4 regions of the Mesorhizobium sp. WSM3873 genome follow, and region 1 is predicted to be linked to each of the others. Evidence: predicted binding sites of a transcription regulator. Region 1 holds the regulator's gene; each other region holds the start of a gene.
The links. Region 1 encodes PhoB, which activates phosphate uptake and scavenging genes when phosphate is short. Its sites were predicted from a motif close to TGTCATNNANCTGTCAT; they were not measured.

Region 1 (3,486 bases):
GTCCGGCATCGTCACCGGCATATTGCTGGCGATCGCCCGCATTTCGGGCGAGACGGCGCCGCTGCTCTTCACAGCGCTCAACAACCAGTTCTGGTCGAGCAATCTCAACGCGCCGATGGCCAGCCTGCCGGTGACCATCTTCCAGTTTGCGCTGAGCCCTTATGAGGAATGGCAGCAACTGGCCTGGACGGGCGCACTGATAATCACCCTGACGGTTCTCGGGCTGAGCATCTTCGCCCGCAGCCTTACCGGACGCAGAGAGGACAGATGAAACCGATGTTGTCCACCGACCTGAACGTAGCCGAGACGACCGCCGAGAAGGCCAAGATCGAAGTCAAGAACCTCAACTTCTACTATGGCCAGTCGAAGGCGCTGAAGGACATCAACCTGTCGCTGCCCGAGCGGAGCGTCACCGCCTTCATCGGACCTTCGGGCTGCGGAAAGTCGACGCTGCTGCGCGTGCTCAACCGCATCTACGAGCTCTACCCGAAGCAGAGCGCCGAAGGCCAGGTGCTGCTCGACGGCAAGAACATCCTCGACCGCTCGCAGGACCTCAACCTGCTCAGGACCAAGATCGGCATGGTGTTCCAGAAGCCGACGCCGTTCCCGATGTCGATCTACGAGAACATCGCCTTCGGCGTCAGGCTGTATGAGAAGATCAGCAAGGCCGAGATGGACAATCGCGTCGAACAGGCGCTGAAGCGCGCCGCGCTGTGGAACGAGGTCAAGGACAAGCTCAACGCCAGTGGCCAGAGCCTTTCGGGCGGCCAGCAGCAGCGGCTCTGCATCGCCCGCACGGTGGCGGTGAAGCCGGAGGTCATCCTGCTCGACGAGCCGGCATCGGCGCTCGATCCGCTCTCGACCGCCAAGATCGAGGAGCTGATCGACGAGCTGCAGGCCGACTACACGATCGTGATCGTCACCCACAACATGCAGCAGGCGGCGCGCGTGTCGCGGCAGACGGCGTTCATGTATCTCGGCGAGCTGATCGAATTCGACCGGACCGAGAAGATTTTCACCTCGCCCCGCGAGAAGCGCACGCAGGACTACATCACCGGCCGCTTCGGCTGAGTTCATACGAGGACATAACCATGGCCCATACGGTCGCTTCCTTCGACGAGGATCTGAGGCAGATCAGCCAGCTCATCCGCGACATGGGCGATCTTGCCGGCTCGATGGTCGGCGCGTCGACCAAGGCTCTGCTGAATTCCGACAACGCGCTGGCGCAGCGCGTGGTCTCCGACGATGCCATCATGGACGCGCGCCAACGCGAGCTCGACGATCGCGCCATCACGCTGATCGCCAAGCGCCAGCCGATGGCCGACGACCTGCGCAGCGTCGTTGGCGCCATCCGGATGGCCGGCGATCTCGAGCGCATCGGCGACCTTGCCAAGAACATCGCCAAGCGCGTCGGCTCGGTCGGCGTCAGCGCCGCGCCGCGCGATCTGTCGCACTCCATCGACTCGATGGCGCAGCTGGTGCTGATCCAGGTCCAGGGCGTGATCGAGGAATACGCGGCCGGCGACGCCACGGCGCTCGCCAAGCTCCGCAACGACGACGAGCGCATCGACGTCAAATACACCTCCGTCTTCCGTGAGCTCCTCACCTACATGATGGAGGATCCGCGCAACATCACGGCTTGCACGCATCTGTTGTTCTGCGCCAAGAATCTGGAGCGCATCGGCGACCACGTCACCAACATCGCCGAGAACGCCTACTATGTGCTGACCGGCACGCAATTGCCCGCGAATCGTCCTAAGCAGGACGAGACGGCGATGTCGGCGCCGGCGGCCTGACAGCGAAGGTGCCTGCTAAATGATCGCGCCACGCATCATGGTGGTGGAGGACGAGGAGCCGCTGGGGGTGCTGCTCCGCTACAACCTCGAATCCGAGGGCTATCAGGTCGAGGTGGTGACGCGCGGCGACGAGGCCGAGATCCGCCTGCAGGAGAATGTGCCCGACCTTCTGGTGCTCGACTGGATGGTGCCGGCGGTGTCCGGCATCGAGCTTTGCCGGCGCCTCAGGATGCGGCCCGAGACCGAACGCCTGCCGATCATCATGCTGACGGCGCGCGGCGAGGAAAGCGACAGGGTGCGCGGCCTCTCGACCGGCGCCGACGACTATCTGGTCAAGCCGTTCTCGACGCCGGAATTCATGGCCAGGGTCAAGGCGCTGCTGCGCCGCGCCAAGCCGGAGGTGCTGTCCAGCGTGCTCAAGGTCGGCGACATCGTCCTCGACCGCGAATCGCACCGCGTCTACCGCAAGAAGAGCGAGATCCGGCTCGGCCCGACCGAGTTCAGGCTGCTTGAATTCATGATGCGGCATCCCGGCCGGGTGTTCTCGCGCAGCCAGCTGCTCGACAATGTCTGGGGCGAGACGATCTATATCGACGAGCGCACCGTGGACGTGCATGTCGGCCGCCTGCGCAAGGCGGTCAACAACGGCCGCATGCCGGACGTCATACGTACCATCCGTGGGGCGGGCTACGCGATCAGGGAAGACTAGAGCCAGGGCACCGAAGGTCTGACGGGTTCTATCTGCGCTGGCGGGTTATCGAGACACTGGTGCTTCGCCGTCCACGGGCGGAGCACGAAGCGTCGCGACGCGGCGCAGACCCGACGATCCACGCGACTTCCTCGCGCCGCGGCGGTGCAGAAATTCTGCTCCGCCGGTAATGGCATGGATTCCAGGATCTGTGCGACGGAGCTTCGCTCCTGCTCCGCCCGAATGACGAAGCTGCGGGGCCTTCGCTAATCTCCGGCGTCTGCAGGACGCACAGAAGCCAACGATCGCTATCGAAGCTGCTCAGGCCACGTTCTTGCCCATTCTCGCCTGCACGCCCGAGGCGAAAATCTCCTGGTCGACGAAGGTCAGCGCGCGCATGGCGCAGCCCTCGCGGATCAGCGGCAATTCGTTCGGCTCGGTATCGAAGGAGATCGAGTTTGAATGCTGGCCTCCGGCGGTCTGGCCGATCGCCTCGCGCAGCGCCGGCTCGATCAGGTCGAAGGCGGCGGCGCTGACGCCGACCATGGCGACCGGCGCCGGGTCGATCAGCGCGAACAGGCTGCCAAGGCCGAAGCCCAGCGCCTCCCCGGCCCGGCGATAGGCCTCGCGCTCCGGGCCATCCGTCTCGCGCGCCTTGGCGGCGAGCGCCCGCATGTCGGCGTCGCCGACATCGACCGGCTCGGCGTCCTCGCTCATCTTCATGGCGCTGCGCCAGATGGCGTAGTTGCCGGCATAGGCCTCGACGCAGCCGCGGCGTCCGCAACGGCAAAGCGCGCCGCCCGGACGATGGATCATGTGGCCGAACTCGCCGCCGGAAGAATGCGTGCCGGTGAACAGCTCGCCCTTCAGCACCAGGCCCATGCCGATGCCGTGCGAGAGCAGGATGGCGATGAAATTGTCGCGATAGCGGTCGGGATCGCGCCACTGCAGCGCCACCGCCATCATGTTACAGTCGTTTTCCATGGTGGCCGGAATGCCGAA
Region 2 (3,486 bases), 260 kb from region 1:
CCGACCGCACCGGATCGAGCGTGACCTTGTAGAGCTCGTTGTCGTCGCGATCCATCAGCCGCACCGTTAGTTGCTCGGTGGCGCCGGAAATGTCGACCAGGCCGAAGAACTGCAGGCCCGCTGATGGCGGCAGGTTCTGGCCCTGCTCGGCGCTCGGCGCCTTGATGAACTTCAGCTCGGGCCCGAAGGTCATGTCGAGATCGTTGGGACCGAAGGTGCCGGCGTGGATCGGGCCGGAGACGAATTCCCAGAACGGGTTGAAATCCTGGAACTGCGCCTTGTCCGGATTGTAGTAATGCGCCGCCGTATAGTGGACGTCGGCGGTCAGCCACACCGTGTTGGTGATGCCGGCGTTCTTGATGTAGCGCAGCAGGTCGGCGAACTCGAGCTCGCGGCCTTTTGGCGTGCCATTGTCGCCGTTGCTGACCGCCTCGGCGCCGGCCTTTTTGGCCGCGTCGTTCCAGACGACGAGGCCGAGCGGCATGTCGGCGGCGATGATTTTCCAGGTCGCCTTGGAATTCGCCAGCTCGCGCTTCAGCCACTGCGTCTGCTGCTCGCCGAGCATGCGCGACTTCGGCGTCAGCGTGTCCTCCATGTCGGGGCCGTTCGGGCCGCGATAGGAGCGCATGTCGAGGAAGAACACGTCGAGCAGCGGCCCGTGGGCGATCTTGCGGTAGACGCGTCCCGGTTCCGAAGGCTCGTAGCGGATGGTCGTCATTTCATGGAAGGCGCGCGCCGCGCGGGCCGCCAGCACATGGATGGATTTTTCCGTGTAGCGGTTGTCGGCCGTCAGGTCCTTCGAATCCGACCAGTTGTTCACCACCTCGTGGTCGTCCCACTGGTAGAAGGTCGGGCAGATGGCGCTAAGCGCGAGCACGTGCTTGTCCATCATGTTGTACTTCCACTGGTCGCGATACTCGTCCAGCGTTTCGGCGACCTTGCGCTTGCCGTCGATCATGACGACGTTCTTCCACTTGCCGCCGCCGGGCAGGTCGACCTCGTCCTTCATGGCGCCGTCGGCATAGATCGTGTCGCCGGAATGGAGGAAGAAGTCAGGCGTGTGCTTGGCGATGGTGGAGTAGGTCTTCATGCCGGTCTCGTCGATGCCCCAGCCCTGGCCGGCGGTGTCGCCCGACCACGCGAAGCGCACGTCGCGCTTCGACGCCGGCGCGGTGCGGAAACGGCCGACGATCGGCTCGGAGACGGCGTTGATGTCGGAAAGATCGGCGGCCGTCATCCGGTAGAAAATGTCCTGGTCGGCGGCGAGGTCGGTGAGCAGCCGCTTCACCGTATAGTCGCTGGCGGGCGAGGTATCGAGCGGCGCCAGCCTGACGGCGTCGGCGAAGCTTTCGGTGGTCGACACTTCGTACATCACGCGCGCCGGCCTGTCGGTGCGGGTCCAGATCACGCCGGAGGTGGCGTCGATATCGCCGGACTGGACGCCGTGGGTGAAGGCCGGGCGCTGATTGGCGCGCGAATAGTAAGGCAACGCGAGACCGGAGGCGCCGACTAGGCCAAAGGCGCTGGCCGAGGTGACGAAAGCGCGGCGGGTTAACGAGAGCTTGTTCATGGCTGTCTCCGGATGGCGTTGAACGGGACCGCAACCCTCCGGCCTCAATGTTTCAGGCGCATATCGGAACCATGAAATTTTGATAACAGGTCACATCTCTCCCTTCTCCTCTTGCGGGAGAAGGGGAAGTCGCGCTTTAGGCCGCCTGCGGTTCCGGCTCAAAAGCCGGCTTGCTCGTGTTGATCAAGAGCGAAATACAGGCCGCGGCTATGCCGGTCATGCCGGCGATCAGGAAGGCAAGCTCGTAATTGCCCTGCAATTCGCGCATCGTGCCGCCGAAGGCCGCCGCCGCCGCGGCGCCCACCTGGTGGCCGGCGACGATCCAGCCGAACACGATCGGGCCGCTGCGGTCGCCGAAAGCTTCGTTGGCGAGCCTGAGCGTCGGCGGCACGGTGGCGATCCAGTCTAGCCCATAGAGCACGGCGAAGATGATCAGGCTGACGGCCGAGAACCCGGAATAGGGCAGATAGATCAGCGACAGGCCGCGCACGGCATAATAGACGCCAAGCAGCTTGCGCGGATCGAAACGGTCGGTGAGCCAGCCGGACAGCGTCGTGCCGATCAGGTCGAAAATGCCCATCATCGACAATAGCCCGGCTGCCTGCACCTCGCCGATGCCCATGTCGCCGCAAAAGGCGATGAGATGCGTGCCGACGAGGCCGTTTGTGGTGAAACCGCAGACAAAGAATGTGGCGAACAGGTACCAGAACACCCTGGTTCCCGCGGCACGGCGCAACGTGTTCAGCGTATGCGCCAGGAAATTGCCTTGCGCGGCCGGCGACACCGGCGGCACGTCGTCGGCATCGGCGCCATAACGCACCTGGCCGATGGAAGCCGGGCGCTCCGGCACCAGCAGAAAGACCAGCGGCACGAGAGCCGCCGTGGCAATGGCGATGGCAACGGCGACCGGCTTCCAACCTCCCGACTGAGCCAGCGAGGCGAGCAGCGGCAGGAACACCAGCAGGCCGGTCGCGCTGGAGGCGGACATCAGCCCCATCACCAGGCCGCGATTGGTCTTGAACCAGCGATTGACGATGGTGGCGCCGAGCACGGTCGCGACCGCGCCCGAGCCGATGCCCGAAAATACCCCCCATGTGATCAGCAGATGCCACGGCTTGGTCATCAGCAGGCTGAGCGCTGTGGAGCCCGACATGATCAGCAGCGCGGCAAGCAGTGTGCGGCGTAGCCCGATCCGCTCCATCAACGCCGCGGCAAATGGCCCGGTGAGGCCATAGAGGAAGATGCCGACCGCGGCGGCAAGCGAGACGACATCGCGCCGCCAGCCGAAGCTCTCTTCCAGCGGCAGCATCATGACCGCCGGCGCGGAACGGAGACCGGCGGCGATCAGCAGGCAGAAGAAGATGACTGCGACGACGACGAAGGCGTAGCGCTGGCCAAAGGGGCGGGAATGAGTTATCATGTTACTGACCGGTACGTTGCAATGGAGCGGCGCCATTCATACGTACCGGTCAGTAACATTGTCAAGCGAGTTTGTTGAATGCCATCGGACAAAAAAATTGAAGCGTCGATCAGCGGAGCCGGCACGGCGCCGGCGCCGAAGGCTGCCGACAAGATCCTCGACGTGGCGCGCGACCTGTTCTATCGCGAAGGCATCCGGGCGATCGGCGTCGATGAGATCGTCAGGCGCGCCGGCGTCACCAAGCCCAGCCTGTACCGGACCTTCCCGTCCAAGGACGAACTCGCCGCTTCCTATCTGCGCAAGTACGACCTCGAATTCTGGCAGCGGTTCGACGAGGCCGTGGACGCGCATCCTGGCAATGCGCGCGCGCAGATCATCGCTTTCCTCACTCGCGTCGGCAAACGCACGCAGAGGCCGGACTATCGCGGCTGCGGCATGACCAATGCGGCGGTCGAATATCCCGAGCACGGCCATCCTGCGCGGGTGGTGAGCGAGA
Region 3 (3,486 bases), on a different contig from region 1:
AGCCGCTCGAAGAAATGGCCCGCATTGGCTTCATCGGCAAACCACATGGTGGCACACATGGCGACCAGCAGCAGGCCGACGCCGAGCGCGGTGTAGAAGCGGCGAAGCGAGGTCTGGCGCCGCCAGGCATCGGCCTGCTGCCTTGTCGCTTCGGAGTGGATCGTCGCCGAAGTTGTCATAATTGGAGCATGCAAAAAGGGCGGCGCCTCACCGCGCCGCCCTTTTTCCCGATGCCGTCAGCCGCCGATGGCGGCTTTGCGGGCTTCGATGATGACGTTGTAGAAGTCAGGCTTGACCGGCACGTAGCCTGTGAAGTCGCCGCCCTCGACGCCTTCGAAGCAAGGCTTGTCCTTGGTCGGCAACTGGGTGAAGAAGTCGGCGAGCTTGGCGGTCATCTCAGTGCCGAGCGCGGTGCGCACGACCAGCGGACCGTTCGGGATCAGGCCCGAGCGCCACACCTCGACGAAGTCGTTCGGGTCAACGGCGCCCTTGGCGACTTCCTTGTGGAAGGTGCCGGAGGTGTAGCCGTTCTTGAAATCGCCGATGCCCGAAGAATCGTCCACCGCCACGTCGACCTTGCCGTCACGGACGGCGAGGATGTTGTTCTCATGGCCGCCGTTGAACTGGGTCGAGGCGAAGTAGGTCTCGTTGGAGGCGCCGGTGTCCTTCGGAATCTGGGTCAGCGGGATCAGATAGCCCGAGGTCGAATCCGGATCGGCATAGCCGAGCTTCTTGCCCTTGGCCGACTTGATGTCGGTGATGCCGGAAGTCTTCAGCGCCAGGCCGATCGAATAGTAACCGGTCGAGCCGTCGGTCTGCTTGGTGGTGAGGATCGGAGTGACGGCGTTCGGGTCCTTGAGATAGACGCTGGCGTAGCCGGACGCGCCGAGCTCGGCGAAGTCGAGCGTGCCGCCGAGCAGGCCCTGGATGACGCCGTCATAGTCGGCGGCCGGGAACAGCGACACCTTCTCGAAGCCGAATTCGGCCTTCAGGTGGTCGGCAAGGCACTGGTAGTTGCGCAGGCGGTCGGTTTCGTTCTCGCCGCCGAGGATACCGACGCGGAACTCCTTGATGTCGGCGGCATGCGCTGCGCTTGCGGCCATGGCCAGTATCGACACGGCGCCAAAAACCATTTTCCTGAACATTTGACCTCTCTCCTGTTTTTGCCGGCTTCGCGCCGGCAGCGTTCGAATTTTTGAGTTCAGCCTTTGACGCGGGCGGGCGATCCAGGTTGCTCTTGCCGAAATCCAAAATCTGCCCGGAACCGCTTCGGCCGGGGCGCTGGACTCAGTAGCCGGGGAAGGCTGGTTCGAGCGGGCCGGCGGATGCGGTGATCTTCGGCTTGATGCTGACGCTGGTCGACGTGATGGCCTCGGAAATCTCGACGCCGTTGGCATCGGCGCCGTAGACGGTGCGCACGGCGTCGCGGTCGAGGTCCTCGGGCGCGCCGTCGAAGACGACCTTGCCGGCGGCCATGCCGATGATGCGGTTGCAGTAGGCGCGGGCGGTGTCCAGCGTGTGCAGGTTGGTGACGACGGTGATGCCTTCGCGCAAATTGATGTCGCGCAGCGAATCCATCACCACCTTGGCGTTCAGCGGATCAAGCGAGGCGATCGGCTCGTCGGCCAAAAGCACCTTCGGCTGCTGCATCATGGCGCGCGCGATGGCCACGCGCTGCTGCTGGCCGCCGGAGAGCGTGCCCGCCGGCTGCAGCGCAGTGCGGGCGATGTCGAGGCGCTCGAGCGCGGCGACCGCCTCGGCGCATTCGGTGCGCGAGAACATGCCGAGCAGGTTGGACAGCGTGGAGCGGTGGTTGAGGCGGCCGAGCAGCACGTTGGTGAGCACATCGAGGCGCGGCACCAGGTTGAACTGCTGGAAGATCATGGCGCAGTCGCGCTGCCAGCGGCGCAGCGGCGAGCCCTGCAGGCGCGAGACCTCGGCGCCATCGAAAAAAATCGATCCCTGGCTGGGATCGATCAGACGGTTGATCATGCGCAACAACGTCGACTTGCCGGCGCCGGAACGGCCGATGATGCCGACCATCTGGCCCTGCGGGATCGAGACGTTGATATCGGTGACGGCGGTGTTCTTGCCAAATCGTCGGGTTATGCCGCGGATTTCCAGCGTGGCCGATGATGCCGACATACCAAAGCTCCAGTCCGTCGCGGTTTTGCAGGTCTGTTAACCCTCGCTAGCGCAGGCCGATGAAGCTGGGGTGTCGGATCGATGTCAGTTTTGTTACGACCCACAGGCAACCGATGAATGGTTCTCTCCTTGCTGCCATTCACTGCTGCCCATTCACAATCGTTAGCCGCCATACTTCTCCAGGAAAGCCTCTGCCGAGAGCTCGCGGAAATCGTCGAGCGCTGCGCGCAACCGGGCATGGTCCCAGTCCCACCAGGCAAGCACCTGGTAGCGCTCGGCCGTGCGGCGGTCGAAGCGCTCGCGGATCGGCTTTGCCGGCACGCCGGCAACGATGGTGTATGGCGCGACATCCTTCGACACCACGGCGCCGGCGCCGACGGCCGCGCCGTCGCCGACGGTCACGCCGGGCAGGATGGTCGAGCCATGGCCGAGCCAGGTGTCGTGGCCGACGGTGACGCGCTTGGCGCGGCGCTCTGCGAAGAACTCGCTCTCATGTTCGGCGTCGTCCCAATAGTCGGAGGCGCGATAAGTGAAGTGGTGCAGCGTCGGCCGCCAGGTTGGGTGGTTGGTGGCGTTGAGGCGCACGCTCGCCGCGATGTTGGAGAACTTGCCGATGGTTGCACACCATGCGGCGCAGTCCTGCATCATGTAGGAATAGTCGCCGAGCTCGCTTTCAGAAACGCGGCTGCGCTCGGCGATCTCGGTCCAACGGCCGAGCGTCGAGTTTTCGACCTGTGCCGTCGGATGGACGAGCGGCGCCTCCGAAAGTTTGCTCATGCGGCGACCCTGCCTGCGGCGAAGGCGGTGACGTCGATGATGCGGTCGGCCACCGCATCACGAACGTCCTGATCATGGAAGATGCCGAGCAGGGCGACGCCCGCCGCCTTCTTGCCGGCGATGAGCTCGACCACGACATCTCGGTTCTTCGCGTCGAGCGAGGCGGTCGGCTCGTCGAGCAGCAGGATCGGATGCTCGGTGATGAAGCCGCGCGCGATGTTGACGCGCTGCTGCTCGCCGCCGGAGAAGGTCGCGGGCGGCAGCGCCCAGAGCTTTTCCGGCAGATTGAGCTGCGAAAGAAGCTCGCGTGCCTTGTCGCGCGCGGCCCCCCGGTCCTCGCCACGCTCGACCAGCGGCTCGGCAACGACGTCGAGTGCCGGTACGCGCGGCACGGTGCGCAGGAACTGGCTGACATAGCCGATTGTTTGCCGGCGTACGGCAAGCACAGTGCGCGGGCTGGCGCTGGCGACATCGATCAGCCCGCCCGCGTGCTGGACGATGATCTGGCCTTCATCGACGGCGTAGTTGCCGTAGAGCATCTTCAGGATCGAGCTTTTGCCGGCG
Region 4 (3,486 bases), on a different contig from region 1:
ATAGTCGGCAATCAATTCCTTCTCGCCCTCTATCAGAAATTCCGGCGGAACGCGCTTCAGTGCATCGAGCAGCTTCATCTTCAGCGCATGGATGCGCTGGAAATTGTCGGTGTTCTGGCGCGTGCGGCTGGAATACATGATGTCCTTGTGACGCGACAGCACGTCGGCCATGCCGCGCGGCAGCACGCCGCGAGCGCTGAACAGATCGACCTGGAAGACCAGCGAGGTGCGGTCCTCCTCTTGGTCGAGCAGATATTGCAGCGGCGTGTTGGAGACGATGCCGCCGTCCCAGTAGTACTCGCCCTCGATGCGGATCGAGGGGAAGGCCGGCGGCAGCGCGCCGCTCGCCATGATGTGCTCCGGTCCGATGCGCACCTTGTCGGTGTCGAAATAGACGAAGTTGCCGGTCCTGACATTGACGGCGCCGACACTCAGCCGCTTTTTACCGTCGTTCAGAATGTCGAAGTCGATCAGGCTTTCCAGCGTGTCCTTCAGCTCGGCGGTGTCGTAGAAGCTGGTAGCGCCTTCCGCCCCCGGCAGCTGGAACCAGGGATTTGGATTGCGTGGCTTGAAGAAGCCGGGCTGGCCCATAGTCATCGTCATCCACGAAGAAGTGCGGTTGCGGATGTCGCGATAGATGTCGCCTTCGGGCGTATAGGCCCAGATCTTGCGGCCCGAGACCGTCTGCCAGAACTGCTCCAGCCGCTGCAGGCGCCGGCTCGGCTCGTTGCCGGCGATGATCGATGCGTTGATCGCGCCGATCGAGACGCCGGACAGCCAGGTCGGCTCGCAGCCGGCGTCGGACAGCGCCTGATAGACACCGGCCTGATAAGCGCCCAGCGCGCCGCCCCCCTGGAACACCAGGGCGATGCGGTCGTATTGCGCCGTTATTTCCTCGATGGTGGCGGCTGCCGCCGTTTTTGGGGTGCGTTCAAGCACGAGCCTTCTCCGGCTGGATTGCGCTGGTCGCGGACCGGCCGGCGAGATAGTCGTGAACGACCTCGCCCAGTCCGAGCGTCAGATCGGCGATGAAGTGGACGGCCGAGACCACCTCCAGTACCGGCAGCTTGGCGACGTCGGCCATGACGTGCGGCCGAAGGTCGAGCGCGGCCGGCGCCGTCCAGGCTTCCTTCAGCGTCACGTCGGTGAGGTAGTAACGGACCAGCTCGCAGATGCGCGGGCTGCCGTCGACATGCGGGATGATCTTGACCAGAAAGTTTGGCGCGGCGAGCGAGGCGAGCACCTGGTCGTGGTCGGCCTCGCGGTGCTTGTAGCCCATGGTGCCGGTGGCGCAGAGCACGCTGCCATAGTGGAGGGTGCCGACCACGACCTCGCCCTCATGCACGATCTTGGGGCTGGCCAGCTTCTTCGGGAATCCCCAGAGCTCGCGGCCGCCGGCGATCGGCGCGTCGTCGTCGAGATACATGGAATGGACATAGCCGCCATGTTGTCCGCCGAAGCGCACGGGGATCACCTGACCGGTCTCGGTATAGTCGCCGAAGCCGGTCGAATCCGGCATGCGGATGAACTCATACTTGACCAGCGGCTCATCGATCTCGAGTGGCTTCGGCACGACGGCTTCCAGCGCCTCGCGCGTCGTGCGGTAGGTGATGATGATGTATTCGCGGTCGAAGAAACGGTAGGGGCCTGGCGGAAAAGAAGGGTTGGTAAGCGGCATCGCATAGGCGCGCTTCACGACTTCGGCGATTTCCAAGCTGTTCACCCTTCAGGAATGACACACGGGACACGCACAGGGGATTATGTTGCACGGCACCATGACAGTGCCATGTACGCCCTAGGACCGCCAGCTTCCTGTCGCTCGAACTGCATCACAACATTGTAATCGCACCGAAATACGGGCATGGCATTGTTATGTTGCGACGCACAAACTATGTGCTTCAACAGTCCCTCCCTCCACGTGCGAGATCTGCCATGGGTTCCCTGTCTTCCAAGAATGCGCTCGTCACTGGCTCGACCAGCGGCATCGGCCTTGCAATCGCCCGCGCCTTTGCCGCCGAGGGCGCCAACGTAACCATCAACGGCCTGGGCGATGCCACGGCGATCGAAAAGGAGCGCGCCGGCATCGAGAGGGATTTCGGCGTCAAGTGCCGCTATTCCGGCGCCAACATGATGGACGGCGGGGCGGTCACCGCCATGATCCGCGAGGCCGAGGAGGCGTTCGGCAGCCTCGACATCCTGGTCAACAATGCCGGCATCCAGCATGTCGCGCCGATCGACGAGTTCCCCGACGACAAGTGGGAAGCAATCATCCGCATCAACCTGCTTGCCGCGTTCTATGCCATCAAGGCGGTGCTGCCGGGCATGAAGAGCCGCAAATGGGGCCGCATCATCAACACGGCCTCGGCGCATGCGCTGGTCGCCTCGCCGTTCAAGTCGGCCTATGTCTCGGCCAAGCACGGCATTGCCGGCCTGACCAAGACCGTGGCGCTGGAAGTCGCGCAGGATGGCATCACCGTCAATGCGATTGCGCCCGGTTATGTCTGGACGCCGCTGGTCGAGAAGCAGATCCCCGACACGATGAAGGCGCGCGGCATGACCGAGGAACAGGTCAAGCACGATGTGCTGCTTGCCGCGCAGCCGACCAAGGAGTTCGTCACCGTTGAGGAGCTGGCGGCGCTGGCGCTGTTCCTGTGCTCGGATGCGGCCAAGCAGATGACCGGCACGACCCTGCCGATGGATGGCGGTTGGACGGCGCAGTAAGTGCACCTTCCAAAGAAGGTGCGGGGCCGCGCCTTCCTCGACAAGAATTCTTGACAATCGTGGGGGAGCGTTCCAGCATCCTGGCTAAGGGGTTCCCCGCGACGACCCCGTGAGGCGTCAGCCCAACGATCGCGTCCAAACTCTCTTCGTTCAGGAGGTGGACGCCATGCCGTCAACAACTCAGATCACAGTGCCGCAGCTTGCCCGACTCGTCGGCCTGCCGGATGCACCTCGCGTCGTCGACGTACGCATCGACGACGACTTTCAAGCCGATCCGCGGCTGCTGCCGGCTTCTTGCCGGCGCGACTTCAGAACCGTCTCGACCTGGGCGGCCGACTTCTGCGGATCCAAGGTCGTGGTCATCTGCCAGCGCGGAGAGAAACTCTCGCAAGGCGTTGCCGCGTGGCTGCGCCACGAGGGCATTCCGGCGGAATCGTTGGAAGGCGGTTTCGCGGCCTGGGCCGCCGCCAAGGCCCCGTTAGTCGCGGCCGACGCCATTCCGCCCCGCGACGGGAAGGGTCGCACCGTATGGGTCACGCGTTCCCGGCCGAAGGTCGATCGCATCGCCTGCCCCTGGCTGATCCGACGATTTGTCGATCCTGGCGCCGTGTTCCTGTTCGTCGACCCGGCCGAGGTGCCCCTGGTCGCGGACCGCTTCGCCGCGGTGCCCTTCGACATCGAAGGCGTGTTCTGGAGCCATCGCGGCGATCATTGCACTTTCGACACGATGATTGAGGAGTTCGGCCTGGGCACCGAGGCGCTCGA

Region 2: the regulator PhoB is predicted to act here: its motif matches at 1,642-1,658, upstream of A9K71_RS23070 (alkaline phosphatase).
Region 3: the regulator PhoB is predicted to act here: its motif matches at 2,227-2,243, upstream of phnC (phosphonate ABC transporter ATP-binding protein).
Region 4: the regulator PhoB is predicted to act here: its motif matches at 1,839-1,855, upstream of A9K71_RS03630 (acetoacetate decarboxylase).

What each region holds. Positions count from the first base shown of each region.
Region 1 is NZ_LYTM01000045.1:288,206-291,691, forward strand. Features, by position in the region: gene pstA (phosphate ABC transporter permease PstA) at 1-271, shown strand, start outside; gene pstB (phosphate ABC transporter ATP-binding protein PstB) at 268-1,071, shown strand; gene phoU (phosphate signaling complex protein PhoU) at 1,092-1,796, shown strand; gene phoB (phosphate regulon transcriptional regulator PhoB) at 1,816-2,505, shown strand; gene A9K71_RS24385 (ROK family transcriptional regulator) at 2,806-3,486, opposite strand, start outside.
Region 2 is NZ_LYTM01000045.1:24,041-27,526, reverse strand. Features, by position in the region: gene A9K71_RS23070 (alkaline phosphatase) at 1-1,570, opposite strand, end outside; gene A9K71_RS23065 (MFS transporter) at 1,707-2,990, opposite strand; gene A9K71_RS23060 (TetR/AcrR family transcriptional regulator) at 3,069-3,486, shown strand, end outside.
Region 3 is NZ_LYTM01000057.1:249,516-253,001, reverse strand. Features, by position in the region: gene phnE (phosphonate ABC transporter, permease protein PhnE) at 1-179, opposite strand, end outside; gene phnD (phosphonate ABC transporter substrate-binding protein) at 237-1,145, opposite strand; gene phnC (phosphonate ABC transporter ATP-binding protein) at 1,288-2,145, opposite strand; gene A9K71_RS29660 (DapH/DapD/GlmU-related protein) at 2,308-2,922, opposite strand; gene phnL (phosphonate C-P lyase system protein PhnL) at 2,919-3,486, opposite strand, start outside.
Region 4 is NZ_LYTM01000003.1:202,991-206,476, reverse strand. Features, by position in the region: gene A9K71_RS03635 (patatin-like phospholipase family protein) at 1-939, opposite strand, end outside; gene A9K71_RS03630 (acetoacetate decarboxylase) at 932-1,714, opposite strand; gene A9K71_RS03625 (3-hydroxybutyrate dehydrogenase) at 1,933-2,721, shown strand; gene A9K71_RS03620 (sulfurtransferase/chromate resistance protein) at 2,888-3,486, shown strand, end outside.